2 regions of the Rothia sp. P7208 genome follow, and region 1 is predicted to be linked to the other one. Evidence: riboswitches for the same ligand, from Rfam matches in the RefSeq annotation. Region 1 holds a riboswitch; the other holds the start of a gene.

Evidence for each region. A riboswitch is a leader RNA that binds a small molecule or an ion and turns the genes downstream of it on or off. The one in region 1 is predicted to bind S-adenosylmethionine.
Region 2: another riboswitch for S-adenosylmethionine. It lies ahead of ACN084_RS06320 (LLM class flavin-dependent oxidoreductase); the one in region 1 lies ahead of ACN084_RS07610 (nuclease PIN).

The regions. Positions count from the first base shown of each region.
Region 1 covers NZ_JBLXXW010000008.1:75,805-83,356, forward strand. The annotation lists gene ACN084_RS07605 (SNF2-related protein) at 1-3,372, opposite strand, end outside; SAM riboswitch class IV at 3,518-3,646, shown strand; gene ACN084_RS07610 (nuclease PIN) at 3,678-3,872, shown strand; gene ACN084_RS07615 (plasmid stabilization protein) at 3,869-4,318, shown strand; gene ACN084_RS07620 (DUF6350 family protein) at 4,503-6,293, shown strand; gene ACN084_RS07625 (hypothetical protein) at 6,534-6,953, opposite strand; gene purN (phosphoribosylglycinamide formyltransferase) at 7,084-7,552, shown strand, end outside.
Region 2 covers NZ_JBLXXW010000005.1:93,499-101,050, reverse strand. The annotation lists gene ACN084_RS06335 (glycerophosphodiester phosphodiesterase) at 1-993, shown strand, start outside; gene ACN084_RS06330 (trimeric intracellular cation channel family protein) at 1,106-1,879, opposite strand; gene ACN084_RS06325 (AMP-binding protein) at 2,181-4,289, opposite strand; SAM riboswitch class I at 4,295-4,383, opposite strand; SAM riboswitch class IV at 4,559-4,671, shown strand; gene ACN084_RS06320 (LLM class flavin-dependent oxidoreductase) at 4,771-6,267, shown strand; gene cls (cardiolipin synthase) at 6,347-7,552, opposite strand, start outside.

The sequences.
Region 1 (7,552 bases):
AAGCCTGTAAACCATCACATGTCTGGTCTGCCCAATACGGTGGATTCTGTCGATGGCTTGTTGCTCTGCTGCAGGGTTCCACCACGGATCCATTAAGAAACAATAATCTGCTGAGGTGAGGTTAAGCCCGAACCCTCCCGCCTTGAGCGAGATGAGAAAGACGGAGCTTTCTCCTTTCTCAAATTGTTCGATAACTTTTGCACGGTCTCTTGTCGAACCGTCAAGATAGCAGAACTCAATATTCTGTTCTTCTAAATCTTGTGCGATGGTTTTAAGGTAGCTGGTGAACTGGGAGAAAATCAGTACACGGTGTCCCTGAGAGAGAACTTCTGGCAGATGCGCCTGAAGGTACTCTAGTTTTGATGAGGTAATGTGCGAGTACTCTTCGTCGACTAGATGAGGTGCTAGCGCCATCATGCGCAGTTTTGTTAACGAACGGAAGACCGTAAAACGGTTTTTGTCCATATCTTTGAGCAGTCCCAGAACTTTTTTGCGTTCTTGTTGTAGGAGCATATCGTATGCTTTACGATGCTCTGGGTTAAGAGCAATGGGCATTCTTTGGTCTGTTTTATCTGGTAGCTCTGTGGCAACAAGTTCTTTCGTTCGCCGGAGGATTAGTGGGCGTATCCGTTGCCGTAACTGTTCGAGTTTTTCGTGGTCTTTGCTTTCAGTGATGGGTTGTACGTAATAGTCTTTGAACTTTCGTGCACTGGGGAATAGACCTGGTGCTACGAGAGAGAAAATGGACCATAACTCCATGAGGTTGTTTTCCATGGGTGTTCCGGTGACGGCAAGTTTGAAACGTGCAGGTATTTTTCGTGCTATTTGGTGTGCTTGAGTCCTCGCATTCTTGATGAATTGCGCTTCATCAAGGATGACCCCGTTCCACGGTGTTTCTTGTGCGTAACTGTTAAAAGCGTTGGAATCTAGTCGTAGCAGAGTGTATGACGTGATAACAACTTGTGCCTGACCGATACGTTCTGTGAGTGTTCGTTGCGATTTTGCAGTGGACGTGGTGATGGCGGCGACTTCAAGTTCTGGTGCGAAGCGTTCTAATTCTTGTACCCAGTTGGGAACAACAGAGGTGGGGGCAATGATGAGGAAGGGAGCAAATGATGGGGTGCTGTTATTGAGCTCTTCGACCCACTGTTCATAGGCTTTGAGCATCATGGAAATAGTTTGTAGTGTTTTACCAAGCCCCATGTCATCACCGAGGACGGCTCCAAGGCGGTGTTTCCACAGGAAGTAGAGCCATTGGTAGCCTTCTTCTTGGTAGGGGCGTAGCTGTGCTTGGAGTGTTGCTGGAGTTGGTACGTTATCGCTACTGTCTTTGTCGCTGAGGAGGCTGTGAATACTTTCTTGCCATCCTTGGCATGATTGTGTGGTGGTGGCAAGCTCTTCGAGTTCTTCCCACATCCCTAATTGGTGTTTGTTGAGGCTAAGTGGTTGGTCTGGTTCTGAGAAGTCTTCTATTTCGGCTAGTAGTTGACGTAGTTTGATAAATTCTGGTCGGTTGAGGGGATAGTAGTTGCCATCACCGAGAAGGATGTGTTTTTCCCCCGCGTTGAGTGCCTCAAAGATTGTAGAGAATGATACGGTCCATTGACCAATGGTGACGATAATTCCAAGGTCAAACCAGTCTTGAGTATCGCTTGGTTCAACTCTCATCTGGATTTCGGGGGTAACGTCCAGTTCTGTGAATTGAGGTTCTTGTCCGTGAGTTTGGATGCGGAGTCCATGAACATCTCGGTATTGGGGCAGTATAGATTCGGTGAGTTGTTGAACATCCCAGTCGTAGAAGTGTTGTTCTGTGAGCTGTAATGCGGGGTAGATATTTTTGAGTTGCGCGAGGATTGTATTTTCGTAGTTTTTATCGCGCTGTTCATAGATGTCTAATAAGGTGCTCTGTACTGGGAAGTATTCGAGGTTGCTTTCATCTCGTGTGTTCTTGAGCGGGTCTTTAGGGTATTCCCATTCCCAGCGGGTGTGGGCGTGGGGTGTTTGTTCGCTGTCGAAGTAGACGTGAAGAATCAGCTCTGGTTGTTGTACTTGGGGTGGTTGTATCGTTGCGTCGTTGGTGCAGAAGCTGATATTGCGTGTGAGATATGGGTAGAACTCTTGATAGAAACTATTGATATCTTGTGAGGGGATTTCGATATGTTCTTCTCGGATAAGGGTTTCTGCTGCGCCGTTGAGTGTTTCTTTCAGGGGAATGAAAATAAGGTCGGCTGCGGCGTATTGGTCGTTGAGACGTGTTGGATTGATGGCGCTAGGTAGGGTTGTTTCCCAATGTTCAGCTTGTGCTGTGGCTTTGTAGTGTTCTTGTGCTTTGTGTCCGAGGGCAATGAATCCGTTGCGGGGCTGGCCTATTGGGTGGCAGTAGTATGCGGGGAAGGCGTTTTCTCCTGCGGTGAGTGTAGGTGTGATGCGTAGACCGTCTTTGTAGCTGTAAAGTTCTGCTTTTAGCGTGGCTTCTTCGGTGTGCGCCGTAGTGATGGGTGTTCCCTCTAGCAGGATGGGCAGTGCTATTTTTTCTGCTTTTTTGAGTACTTTCCATAGTAGGGAAGAGTTAACAGTAGAAAGTGTTACCCAATCGCGGTGGGAAGTGTACGCTGATTGCCAAGGTCTGATGATGGAGTAGAACTCTCGCAACCATCGTTCGTGTTGGGGTCGGAGGGCGTGGCTACTTGTCTTTCCGGTGTGATCTTTTTGGAAGTGTTCCCAGTTGATGCCGTCTTTAATCCATCGGTTGTTTTTACCTTGGACGAGTGGGCGTGCTTGTAGGGTGATACGTGGTGTTTTGTGTTGACCGCTACCGAGTGCGAAGCGGGAGTTGACGTGCATTTTGAGGTCGAGAGCGGCGACGGTATTGCTGTTATTTTCGTAGGGTATCCGGTGATGCTGCGCCAGTGTTTGTGACAGCGTTCTGCGCCATGTCGACATTTTTTGTTGTTCTGCTAGCTCTTGTGCAGTGGTGATTCCGTGTTGTTTGAGCTGTTCTTCGCTGAGTCCGTCTGTGACGCGTTGAGTGGAGCTTTGGGCTTTGCTAACTTTTTCGGCTCTTTCGATGGCGGTGAGCATGATGGCTACGGAGTGTTTGCAGTCGGTGCGTACTGGGCAGGTGCATCGTGCGGAGAAGGCGAGGGATCCTTCAACCTGTTTTGCGGGGAAGACAATTTTGCTGAGGTATGGGTCTGTTGCGTCGCCGTAGGTTGTTCCTGTCAGGATGTGTGCTTGGGCGTCGTAGGAGTATCGGGCGACTTTGCCTTCTTGCATGTATTGTTTTCCGCGGAGGTAGGTGCGGTGTCCTACTTGCTGGATAATTTTTGCTGCGCTGACGGGGATTCTGGGGAAAGCTGATGGTGCATTCACGGTGGTTGTATCCTCTGCTGGCAAGGTGCATATATGTTCTAGGTTACCGGATGAGCTTTCACTAAAGCTGGTGTAGCCTAAATCTCTCAAATATTTTGGGTTGTGCTCTTTGTTTTTTGTGGTGGTTGCGTTATTCTGGATTCAGCTTCAAGAGTTTCAACTGATAAGCTCCGACTTTAGTTGAACGCCAACCCCATGTTCACGGGTGGCTCGGATGACGAAGCGGTTCGTATTCGCGTCATAGTACGCAGGCTGGTACGGACAAGAGCACTTCGAAAGGAAAGCGCATTCAGCGCAGTTGTATCATGCACAACACCGCTCGCCCTCAGCACAATATTCAACCTGTTTCTTCTGCTCAAACTCGTGGCGGTTACGCTGCCGTAAGCATTCAAGATTACACTCGTATTTCCCATGAGCGTTCTGAGTTTCTTAACTTTTTGCTTTCTCCTAATCCGCACGGTATCCCTAACCAGGAATACGGTATCTTACAAGCAGCATGAGTATAAGAGGACTACTTCTAGACTCTGATGTACTAGCAGAGATTCGCAAAGCCACACCACATCCGCAGGTCGTTGCGTTTCTTCGCCGTCGCTCATATATGGTGATGTACATATCAGCACTTAGCCTAGGCGAACTTAAAGGGCTTTACCCCTACCCTGAAACAGAGCGGTGGGTTAACGAACTTCTCGAACGTTTTAGCGGGCAGGTTCTCGACGTTGATACGAACGTATCTTTGGCATGGGCCGGTCGCCAAATTCGTGCTGAAGAACGCCCCTCACCAGAAGGCCCTTATACGCCATTGCCTACCGCCGCACTTGAAGGGCTCATGGCTGCTACCGCTGAAGTGCATCAGCTAGAAATAGTTTCTTCTAAAGCAGATATTTATCGTCGCTGGGGAGTCCCTGCCGTTAATCCGCTGCACGAAAACGCCGCGCGAGGACTATAAACCCTGTGTCTTTTACGTGACCTTAAGACGTAGGCTGTGATGAGCTTAGCGTCTTGACCGGCATACATGGTATGGTTCAGTGGGGTGCACGCGGTGAAGAAAATCCTTGGTTTATGTCTCATTTGGATTAGAAAAGCTGTGTGAACTTCAGAGTTCAATAGAGTTCATGACAAGATAAAAGACGATGAAAACCAGCGTGATGAAACCTCAACAACGTTCGATACCGATGCCCCTCTGGCTACAGGGTGTTGTCGAACTCTTCCGTACTGCCTTCTACTCTTGCTTTGCTGTAGTGCTACTACTGGGTGCCGTATGGTTTACCGGCGGTTTTGAACAGCGTGACCTCTACGCTATGGCAGTTTTAGTTAGCCAAATGTGGCTTCTAATCCACGGGGTTCCTCTTCATCTGAACATCTCTGCCCCGTATGGAGACACCCCCGATATTCAAGGGACGATGAGCTTTATCCCGTTGGGCTTAACGCTGATACCCTTATGGTTATGTTTCCGTTCAGGACGAGTCTTAGCTCAAGCATCTCGTGAGGGACAATTCTGGATACCAACATTAACCGGAGCTATCACTTATAGTGCCTGTGCTGGGGGTTTGAGCCTTTTGACAACAGATACTACTGCGGTAGCGTATCCTGTAGCTTCTGCACTTGTACCGTGTTGGGTCGTTTTATCAGGGCTTATTCTTGGTGGCTGGTACGAGTCTCGTTCTTTGGCGAGAATGATCGGTGTTAACGCTGCCGAATGGGTTGCTCAGTTTAGCCAGTACTCACGTTGGGCGGGTTCTTATGTTTGGACGGTTCTTCGCGCATCAATCGTGGCAGTTCTTGCGTTTATTGGCTGTGGAGGGCTATTACTGAGCTTGTCTTTGCTCTGGCATTGGAGCGATGTCGTAACAATTTATCAATTGCTTGATGCTGGTGCCATCGGCGATACTGCTTTGACCTTTTTACAGCTTGGTGTTATCCCTAACGTAGTTTTTTGGGCGATGTCTTGGAGTGTCGGAGCTGGTTTCTCATTGGGAGAACATACCTCCGTAAACTTCTTTGAACACTCTACTGGTGTGCTCCCCGCTTTCCCTCTTCTGGGTGCCTTACCAACGGTCAATGAACCGTGGAACTATATTGCTATTGCGGTTCCTGTGCTGTGCGGTATTGTTGCTGGCTGGTGGTTCTTCCGTGCCGGTGAAGACCACCTTGATGAGTGGCTTTCTCTGAAAATTCCTTTCCGCTGGATTTCTTTGCCACTATCAACTTTTGCCTTAGCTATCTTTGTTTCTATTCCTGCCGGCATCATTTTGGCGTTATGCGGTTGGGCATCGCGCGGTTCTCTTGGTATGGGACGTTTTACTGATTTAGGGCCAGATGCTTTATTATTTGGTGCTTTATCTGCCGGTTGGATTGCTTGTGGCGTGATGATGGGATCGGTGACGGCTCCTATCTTCCATCGTGGCGCTATTACTGAGCTTGAGCGTTTCTCTGAGCTAAAGAACGACCGTGAAGAGCGCCGTCGTCGTAAACGTCTTGCCCGCGAGCAGAAAAAAGCGCAACGTCGGAACTCTCGTCAGAATTCTGCTATCGCAGAAGTTGAAGAACAGCATGATGAAACCAATAAGCCTTCTTCAGAGGCTGTGCGTCGTCTCTTAGAAGACGCTGATGAACCGTTATCGGATACGACGCTATCTGAGGTGGCTCAAAAAGAGGAGAAAAAAACTGCTGATTTTGAATCTGTCGTAGCCCAAAACTTACGATTGTTTTCTGATCTCGAAGAGGAACACCTCGAGGCTCAGGCAGAGGCTTCGTCAACTGAAGATGACGTATCGAAACAAAAAAATGATACTGCAACCGATAAGGTAACTGGAGATAAGGATTCCTCTGAAGGGAAAACCCTCACTCACTTTAAACATGGGCGAGTCATACGCCGTCCAAAAACTCGACGTCGTTCTTCGTCGAAGTCTGATGACTCTTAACGCTTTTCGGGCACAGAGCTTTTGGCGTTCTGAGGGTGTGACAAAACCTCACTTAAATAATTGAGCTTATGGGATGTATCTAGAGCATCATCAAATGTGCTTGAAGACAATACCTTGAGGTTTTATCTTGAAGTTTATTGTGGGGGTTGTTTGTCCCAGTCTAATCGCTCTACAACCACCACCATGAGTACTGCTACCAGTACCCCTATGACTCCCGGTACGACTGCCCCTATCGGGTCGTTATTTGAGTAAGGACCCTAAAAGATTATCCTCTAAATCAGCTTTACACTGCTCCTGCCGGACAATGGTCAGAGCATGACGGGTACAATCTGCAAACTGGTTTGTTTGGTCCATAAAAATTATTTGTATTGAGGTACTAAACATGAGTACTAGCGCAATCACCATAAAGAATGTGAACGTCACATACATGCCTGAGGACGCACGTGCCCGAGCAATATACGTCATGCCCCAAACAGCGCTGATAATCATCCCCAGCTGAAAGGACAATGCTGCAATAAGCCACCACCCGCTATACGCGGAGAACACAAACCCTAAAAGGCCGAAAGCAATGCTCAAACGATGACAGACATCAAGACGTTGCTTTGCGTCTTGAACCATGGGGGAGGACTCATTCTCAGGAAGCATAGGCTGTACAGACATACTCTCTAGGATACCTGCTCTGAGAGATTTGAGGGATTCCTCGCACCTGCTCTCTCCTGTGCAAAATACTTTAAGTCATATAAATAATTGAACTATTAGCTTCGCCACAAGGTGGGGTACACTGTGAATCATGCGTATTGTGGTGATGGTCTCTGGGTCAGGGACAAACTTACAGTCCATCATAGATGCTGTTTCGGCAGGCACCCTCACGGTGGATATTCTTGCTGTCGGTGCAGATAAACCGTGCCGTGGTATCGCACGAGCCCAAGAGAACGGTATTGAAACGTTCCTGTGCGAACCACATCATTATTCTTCTCGCGAGCAATGGAACCGCGCCCTTGAAGAACACCTCACCCGATATAACCCTGATCGTATCGTCTTCGCTGGCTTCATGCGCATCGTGGACAAACAACTTGTTGAACGATTCGCCGGACGTATCATCAATACCCACCCTGCTCTCTTACCCTCTTTCCCCGGAGCACACGGGGTACGCGACGCCCTCGCCTATGGGGTTAAAGTCACTGGAATGACGGTTCATTTAGTTGATGCAGGGGTGGATACCGGAACTATCCTTGCTCAAGCTCCTGTCCTTGTGGAAG
Region 2 (7,552 bases), on a different contig from region 1:
GGTAAAGGCGAATTCGACGGCAACAACGGCTTCATTCGGTACGCAAAAGAAGCAGGCTTCACCACCTGGTGCTACTTCGACGCACACGATTCCTTCGAAGACATTGCGCAATTAGCATCATCAGATAACGTCGACATGCTGGGAGTGCCCTTCTTCGAAACCGTCATTGGACGTACTGAAAGCTCCATGAGCGACGAAAAAATATCACAAATTATCAATCTCGGAAAACCCGTTATCGTTTGGGAAACCCACCGTCGTTGGGTACAAGAACATTTTGCATCCCTAGGTGTTCGCGGATTCATGTCGCCAGACCCCTTCTGGCTCAGCGGAAGAACAACAAGCCCCAACCTTGCCCTAGAACAAGGCAGACGGCTACACGGCATGCTACCGGCTGGACAACAAGACGTTGTGAACCTACCCCGCTGGGAAAACGGTGAACTCGTCCATCAACAAGCCTATGACGACTCTATCCTTCTAGGCCCATTAGCTCACCGCACATCCACCGCTGATAGTTACGTCATCAACTTCACAATGCAGTGGAAAGACGCCCTCCCTCAAACAACATGGCAATACGGTTATCTTGCCTTCGGGCGAGAAGACGATTCAGCCTTTGGTATCGCCGCAAAATTCGATACCACAAACTCTCGTGGCGGCGGATACATCGTAGCTATTCGCCCCGGTGCATCCGTCATCGATGAAAACGGTGCATACGTTTCAGGAGATGTCGTTCAGCTGCTACGTGTTGACGCTGGATCAGCGCACCTAACACCACTAGTAACCTTGCGCCCTCGTACACCTTTTGTCGCAGGTGAGGATATTCGTGGCAAAATTATCGTCCGACCATCAAACATCATTATTGATGTTGCGGGGGCGCGTTCTACGCTCATCGCCGATACGACATATCGCGGAGCATACGTTCATTTTGGACGTTATCAAGATGCCGCACACGGCGGAGCTCTCGCTTTGAGTAACGTCGTCACCTACAAAATTTAGGTATATCGACGGTTAAAACCTCTTACCACCCACAACGCCTCAACCCTATGCAGAACCCCGCAGACTAGCTGCGGGGTTCTGCAATATATCACCGTTAAAAACAGGTATGTCATTACTTGTGTGATGTTCTTTTGACCTGGCTCATCGGAATAACTTCTAAATTCTCGGTAAGAGGATTCCCCGGCGTCCAGCCTTCACCAGCAATCGTATGAGTCTCAGGTTTTTTACGTCTGAAACGTGGTCGAGGAACAGAAAGCTTAACAGGCTCCGGCAACTGCCAACGCCTCGTGCGCGCAAGAAGCCCAAAAACTAGACACGAAATAATTGATATGCCCATCCCAATATTAGGAGAAGAAAAAAGTGTCGTACATAGAGCAGTCTCTGCTGCGCCAACAACCGCTACTGTCGCATAGAGAGAATTACCTCCCAAGATAGCTGGAACACGGTTGACCATCATATCTCGCAATACGCCACCGCCCACCGCGGTCACCACACCAAGGGCAATAGCCGGAAGCCAATGAAGCCCAATACCTAAAGATTTAATAGTTCCTGTAGCGGCCCAACAACCCATACCCAGAAAATCCACAACAACTAAAACACGGTTAGCCCAACGACTCCCCAAATCAATACAGTACGCTAACAATGCTGAGATGAGAGCACCCGCCCAATACGCAGAATCAGTCAATGCAACGGGTAAACCAGTGTTAAGAAGAACATCACGGATGAGCCCTCCACCCATACCAGAGAGCACCGCTAAGAGAATAAAACCTACAACATCAAAGCGGAATGCGCGAGCAACTGCGCCACCGAGCAAACCATTAGCAACAACTGCTGCTACATCGACCACTCTAAAGAGCACGCTTGGATCCCATACCTGCATACGCATGCCTCTTTCTGACGTTTCATATCGATAGAATGACTTCAATAAATACCGATACATGCTACAGCATGTACAGACCATCAGTACAGGTAGCATTGTCCGAAAGGGCGGCTTACCACACACGGTAAGCCGCCCTTTCACGAACATCGTTTTTAAAGCGGATAGTAAGGATATTCTTCTATGAGAGCATCTCTCATAGAGGTTCTTAGGATGAAAGACTCCAACCACGCAAATAATCATGTGATGTTAGTGAATTAGTACACTCACATCTCGATACTGTTGAAACAACCATGATTTTTGCCTGCCCTTATGAGCAAGACAAAACCTGAGCGATATCCCGCAACGCCTCATCATTTTGCAAAGACGACGTATCTCCTAGAGGTTTCCCCTCATACAACTGAGACAACAAACGACGAGTAATCTTCCCCGAACGAGTCTTAGGAATCTCAGCAACCGCCACCACATCTTTAGGCTTTGCAATAGGGCCAATCTCAGAACGAATATGCAACTCCAACACCTCACGTAGCTCAGAAGAAGACAACGCCTTACCCTCATCACTAAGTGTCACAAAAGCTACTGCTTGATGCCCCGTCAACTCATCCTCAACAGGACAAACACCAGCCTCAACCACAGCCTCATGACGCACTAAAGCTGACTCAATTTCAATTGTCGAAAGACGATGCCCCGAAATATTAATAACATCATCAATCCTGCCCAGAATATAAATATCCCCGTCCTCATCTTGCTTTGCGCCATCTCCAGCCAAAAACCAGCCACGCTCCCCATAATGTCTCCAATAAGAATCAAGATAACGCTGAGGATTTTTCCACACAGTACGAGCCATCGACGGGCCCACTTTATCAACCACAATGAACCCTTGAGCCCCCGTCTGAACCGGCTCACCATGCTCATCAACAACACGCACAGAAACCCCCGGAATAGCACGAGTAGCACAACCTGGTTTGACAGCTATACCTGGAGTACCCTGCTCAAAAGTCCCCTCAGGCGCAAACTGAGGATCATGCGGACGAGGAGAACAGATCGTTGAACCCGTCTCAGACTGCCACCACGTATCAATAAAGGAAGCACGACCAGAACCAATATGCTCACGTAACCAATACCAAGCTTGTGGATTAATCGACTCACCCACAGAACCCAAAAGACGAACCGACGAAAAATCATATTTTCCCGACTCTGGGCCATGCGGGAAAGCCCCCATCAACGAACGAATCAACGTTGGCGCCGTGTAATAGTTTGTGACACCATAGCGTTCAATCACTTCAAAATGCCGTTCAAAAGTAGGAGTATCAGGTGTACCTTCAAAAATTACTTGACTCACGCCATTGACCAACGGCCCATATATCTCATAAGTATGAGCTGTCACCCACGCCAAATCGGCTGTACACCAATGAACAGTATCCGCAACTTTTTGCCAATCATTACGAGTAGCTAACTCATCAGGACGAAGCACACCATCAGCATCAACAACATCAGGCAACAAATCATAAAGTAACGCATGAGAATACGCCGTCTGCGTCAAATACCCGCCCATAGTATGAACAAGACCCTTAGGTTGGCCCGTTGTCCCCGACGTATAAATAATAAATAACGGATCTTCAGCATCATGCAATGGGTAATCATGCGTATCTGGAACACCCTCAATCAAATCGTGATACCAAACATCTCGCCCCAAACACCACGGAACACTCTGTCTTTCCTGCTCGGTAGCTGAGGTACGGTTCACCACCACCACATGCTCAATATTATTCTCAGACGAACACGCCTCATCCGCTATCGACTTGACCGGAACAACCTTACCCCGACGATTCTGACCATCAGTTGTAATTAATACCTTGGCACCAGTATCCTCTACCCGAAACTTCAAAGCCTCCGCCGAAAAACCACCAAAAACAAGAGAATGAATCGCCCCAATACGCGCACAGGCAAGAGCAAAAATAATAGTTTCAGGAATCACCGGCAAATAAACAACAACACGATCACCCTTAACCACACCCAAACGCTCTAAACCATGTGCCGCCTGAGCCACACGGCGTTGCAACTGAGCATAAGTGATAGCTTCACGATCACCAGGTTCACCCTCAAAGAAAAGCGCAACCTTGTCGCCAAAACCTTGCTCTACATGCCTATCCACACAGTTATAGGCAACGTTGAGCTGACCACCCTCAAACCACTTAATCGTTGGAACAGAAAATTCTTGAACACCATCTTCACGAACGTCTACTAAACGAGGAGGAATAAACTCATGCGTTTTATCCTCATCCCATAGCTTCCCCCAACTAAGACGTTCTCGCGCCTGCCTTGCCCAAAAATCAATACGTTCTTGATCCGAAACATCTGCCGGATTCTGCACCTGATTTCGAGGGTCTGAATAAGAAAAAGACGAACAATACGACATCGATACTCCCATCGTTTCTGGCGTTAGCACCACCGCATAAGCGAGGTTGCTGCGACGTCTTAGAGCCAGGTCTCTCAGTCGCTCTGGATGGTTTAGACGAGTTCTACCGTAATACCTTCCGTACACATTCATCTAGACGTTACTTTCCATTGCCAGCAGATGAACACATGACGTTGCATAGAGTCATATTCCTTAGCGAACGTCACCCACCGCAATAAACACTGAAGCTCTTGGGTACCAAGAAGAACTTTTTATAAGCTAAACCCAGCGATCACGAGTTCCAACGTCAAGCTCTGGCTCGTTGGACGGCAACCCTCTTTCCGTAGCGGGGTGCCCCAGATGAAGATCCGGCTCAAAATAATCACAACGGCAAATACGGCGCCTATGCGTCGGGCATATCAACACCGAAAAATATGGTTTTCGACATGCCACGCCTCATAGAGGAGGGCTCTCTCCTCTAAGAACGCAAAGGAAAAAACTTATGGCAACTCATACCGCCACGACAGAACAACCCACTACGACACCGTCTTCTTCTAAAAAACGTATCGTTGTCAATGCGTTTGATATGACAACAACAAGCCACCAAAGCTTCGGCTTATGGCGTCACCCGCGCTCGCGAGCCGATGAATATAACACCATTAAATATTGGACAGATTTAGCTCAAGTGTGCGAAAAAGGGCTTTTTGACGCGGTCTTTATCGCTGATGTGGTGGGCGTATACGACGTATATAAGGATTCTGTTGCACCCGTACTTCGTGATGGTGCACAGGTACCGGTAGGTGACCCGTTCTTACAGATTTCGGCGATGGCAGCAGTCACGGAACATCTTGGTTTTGGAGTGACAGCTGCCGTGACGTATAACCAGCCTTATACTTTGGCTCGTTCTTATGCGACGTTAGATCATTTAACGGGTGGTCGTGTTGGTTTTAACGTGGTGACTTCTTATCTTCAATCTGCGGCAGAGAATCAGGGGCTTGCCGGTCAGATTGAGCATGATGAACGATACGAAATTGCCGACGAGTTTCTCGACGTCTGTTATAAGTTGTGGGAAGGCTCTTGGGAAGACGGAGCGGTGCTACGTGACCGTCAGCGCGGGATTTTCGCAGATCCTGAGAAAATTCATCCTATCTTGCATCAAGGCAAGTATTTTCAAGTTCCTGGAATTTCTTTGACGGAACCATCTACTCAACGTACTCCCGTTATTTTTCAGGCTGGTGCGTCTTCTCGCGGTCAGGCTTTTTCGGGGAAACATGCCGAAGCAATTTTTATTTCTGCGTTACGTCCAGATTTGACCAGACACGTGACCTCTCGTATCCGCGATGAGGCTGAACGTGCCGGTCGGCGTCGTGATGATGTGAAGATTCTTGCCATGCTTTCGGTGGTAGTCGACGAGACAGACGAGAAAGCACAGCAGAAGTATCAGGATTATTTAAAATATGTGGATGTAGAGTCTTCTCAAGGAATTATTGGTGGTTGGTCTGGTGTTGATCTTTCAGCATTTGATGAGGACGAGATTCTTGAGTATGTCAAGACGGAATCCATTCAATCCTTTTTGACACCTTTTACCTTGCAGTCTCAGACGACGAAGTGGACTCGTGCTGATATTGCTCGTCATTGCGCTATCGGTGGTATGGGTGATGTAATTGTTGGCTCTGCTCAGACTGTTGCCGATGAGTTGGAGCGCTGGATTGACGAGGGAGATTTAGATGGTATCAACCTTGCCTACCATGTATCTCCTGGCTCTTTTGAAGATTTTGTGGAGTTTGTTGTTCCTGAGCTTCAAAAGCGTGGCCGGTATCGCACAGAGTATGAGGGGAATACATTGCGTGAGAATCTTTTTGGTGTGGGGCATACACGTGTGAATGAGCGTCATCCTGCGGCAGCATATCGTGGCGCTTTTGCTGGTGGTCCTAATGCTGCTGACACTCCTGCCCGTCAGTTTTTGAGCTTGGCTCAGAATCAGGCAGAGCGTTTATAAGAGTTTTTCTTCTGGTAATGATTCGCAATGTTAGGGTTCTCTTTGGTGTAGGGGGTATATCAGAGAGAACCCTAATCTTTTAAAGGAGCGATGACCAGAGCCTACAGATATTTTCTACGACCTTGATACGGTTGGGGCGGGCAACCCATTCGTCGTATCGGAGGGTTTTGCATTGAGAGATGTATTCTTCAGAGATGCTTTCTAACTCTTTAACCATTCCTGTATCGACGATGAAGGTGGATACTTCGAGGTTGAGCGCAAATGAGCGCGGATCCATGTTTGATGATCCAATGAAGGTGAGATGGTCATCTACAAACATGTATTTTGAGTGCAATACGGTTGGCCCGGGATATTGTTTGATGTTGACTCCGGCGTGGAGAAGTTTCTCGTAGTAGGAGCGTTGAGCCATATTGGGTAGGAACTGGTCTCCTTTTTCGCAGACGATGAGGGTGACATCAATTTTTGATAGTGCTGCATTGGTGAGTGCTTGTAAGAGTGTTTCTTCTGGGACGAAGTAGGGGGAGCAGACGACGATGCGTCGTTCTGCATTGTAAATGAGGTAGTTGATGAGGCGTAGGTTGTTTTCCGTTTCGAATCCGGGGCCCGATGGAACAATTTGTGCCAACATTCCGCTGTGTACACGGGGAATAGCTGTTTCGATTTCGTTCAGTGGTAGTTCTCGTGTTTCGGAGTACCAGTCTGAGATGAAGACGGCGTTAAGTTCTTCAACAACGGGGCCGGTGCATGAGAACGTAAGGTCTTGCCAGACGAGTCCTTTTTTGAGGTTGGCAGGTAGATTGTAGGAACGGTCGATAGCGTTTTGTGAGCCGGAGAATGCGATGCGTCCGTCGACAATGACGATTTTGCGGTGGTTACGTAGGTCTGGTCGTTGCCATTTACCTTGGAATGGTTTCAGGGGCAACATGAGTTGCCAATTGATTCCGGAGTCGTCAAGGAGTTTGCAGAGTTTTTTCCAATTGGGGTATTTTCGAGAGCCCCAATGGTCGATCATGATTTTGACCAGTACTCCGCGTTGGTGTGCTGCAAGAAGCGCATCCCATAGCGGTTTGGTGGTGTTGTCGTAGGCGGCAATATAAAACTCGAAGTGTACGTATCGTTCTGCCCGATTGATTTCTTCTGTCATCTGTCGGATAGCTTGGTGGTTATCTTTGATGAGTGTGAAAGTGTTGCCACCGACGAGGGGGAGCGCTCCGAGCTTGTAGTTGAGGTTCGCTGCTACTCGTGCTGGTTCAGGGAGTTCTCCATGTGCTCCGAGGACGGAACG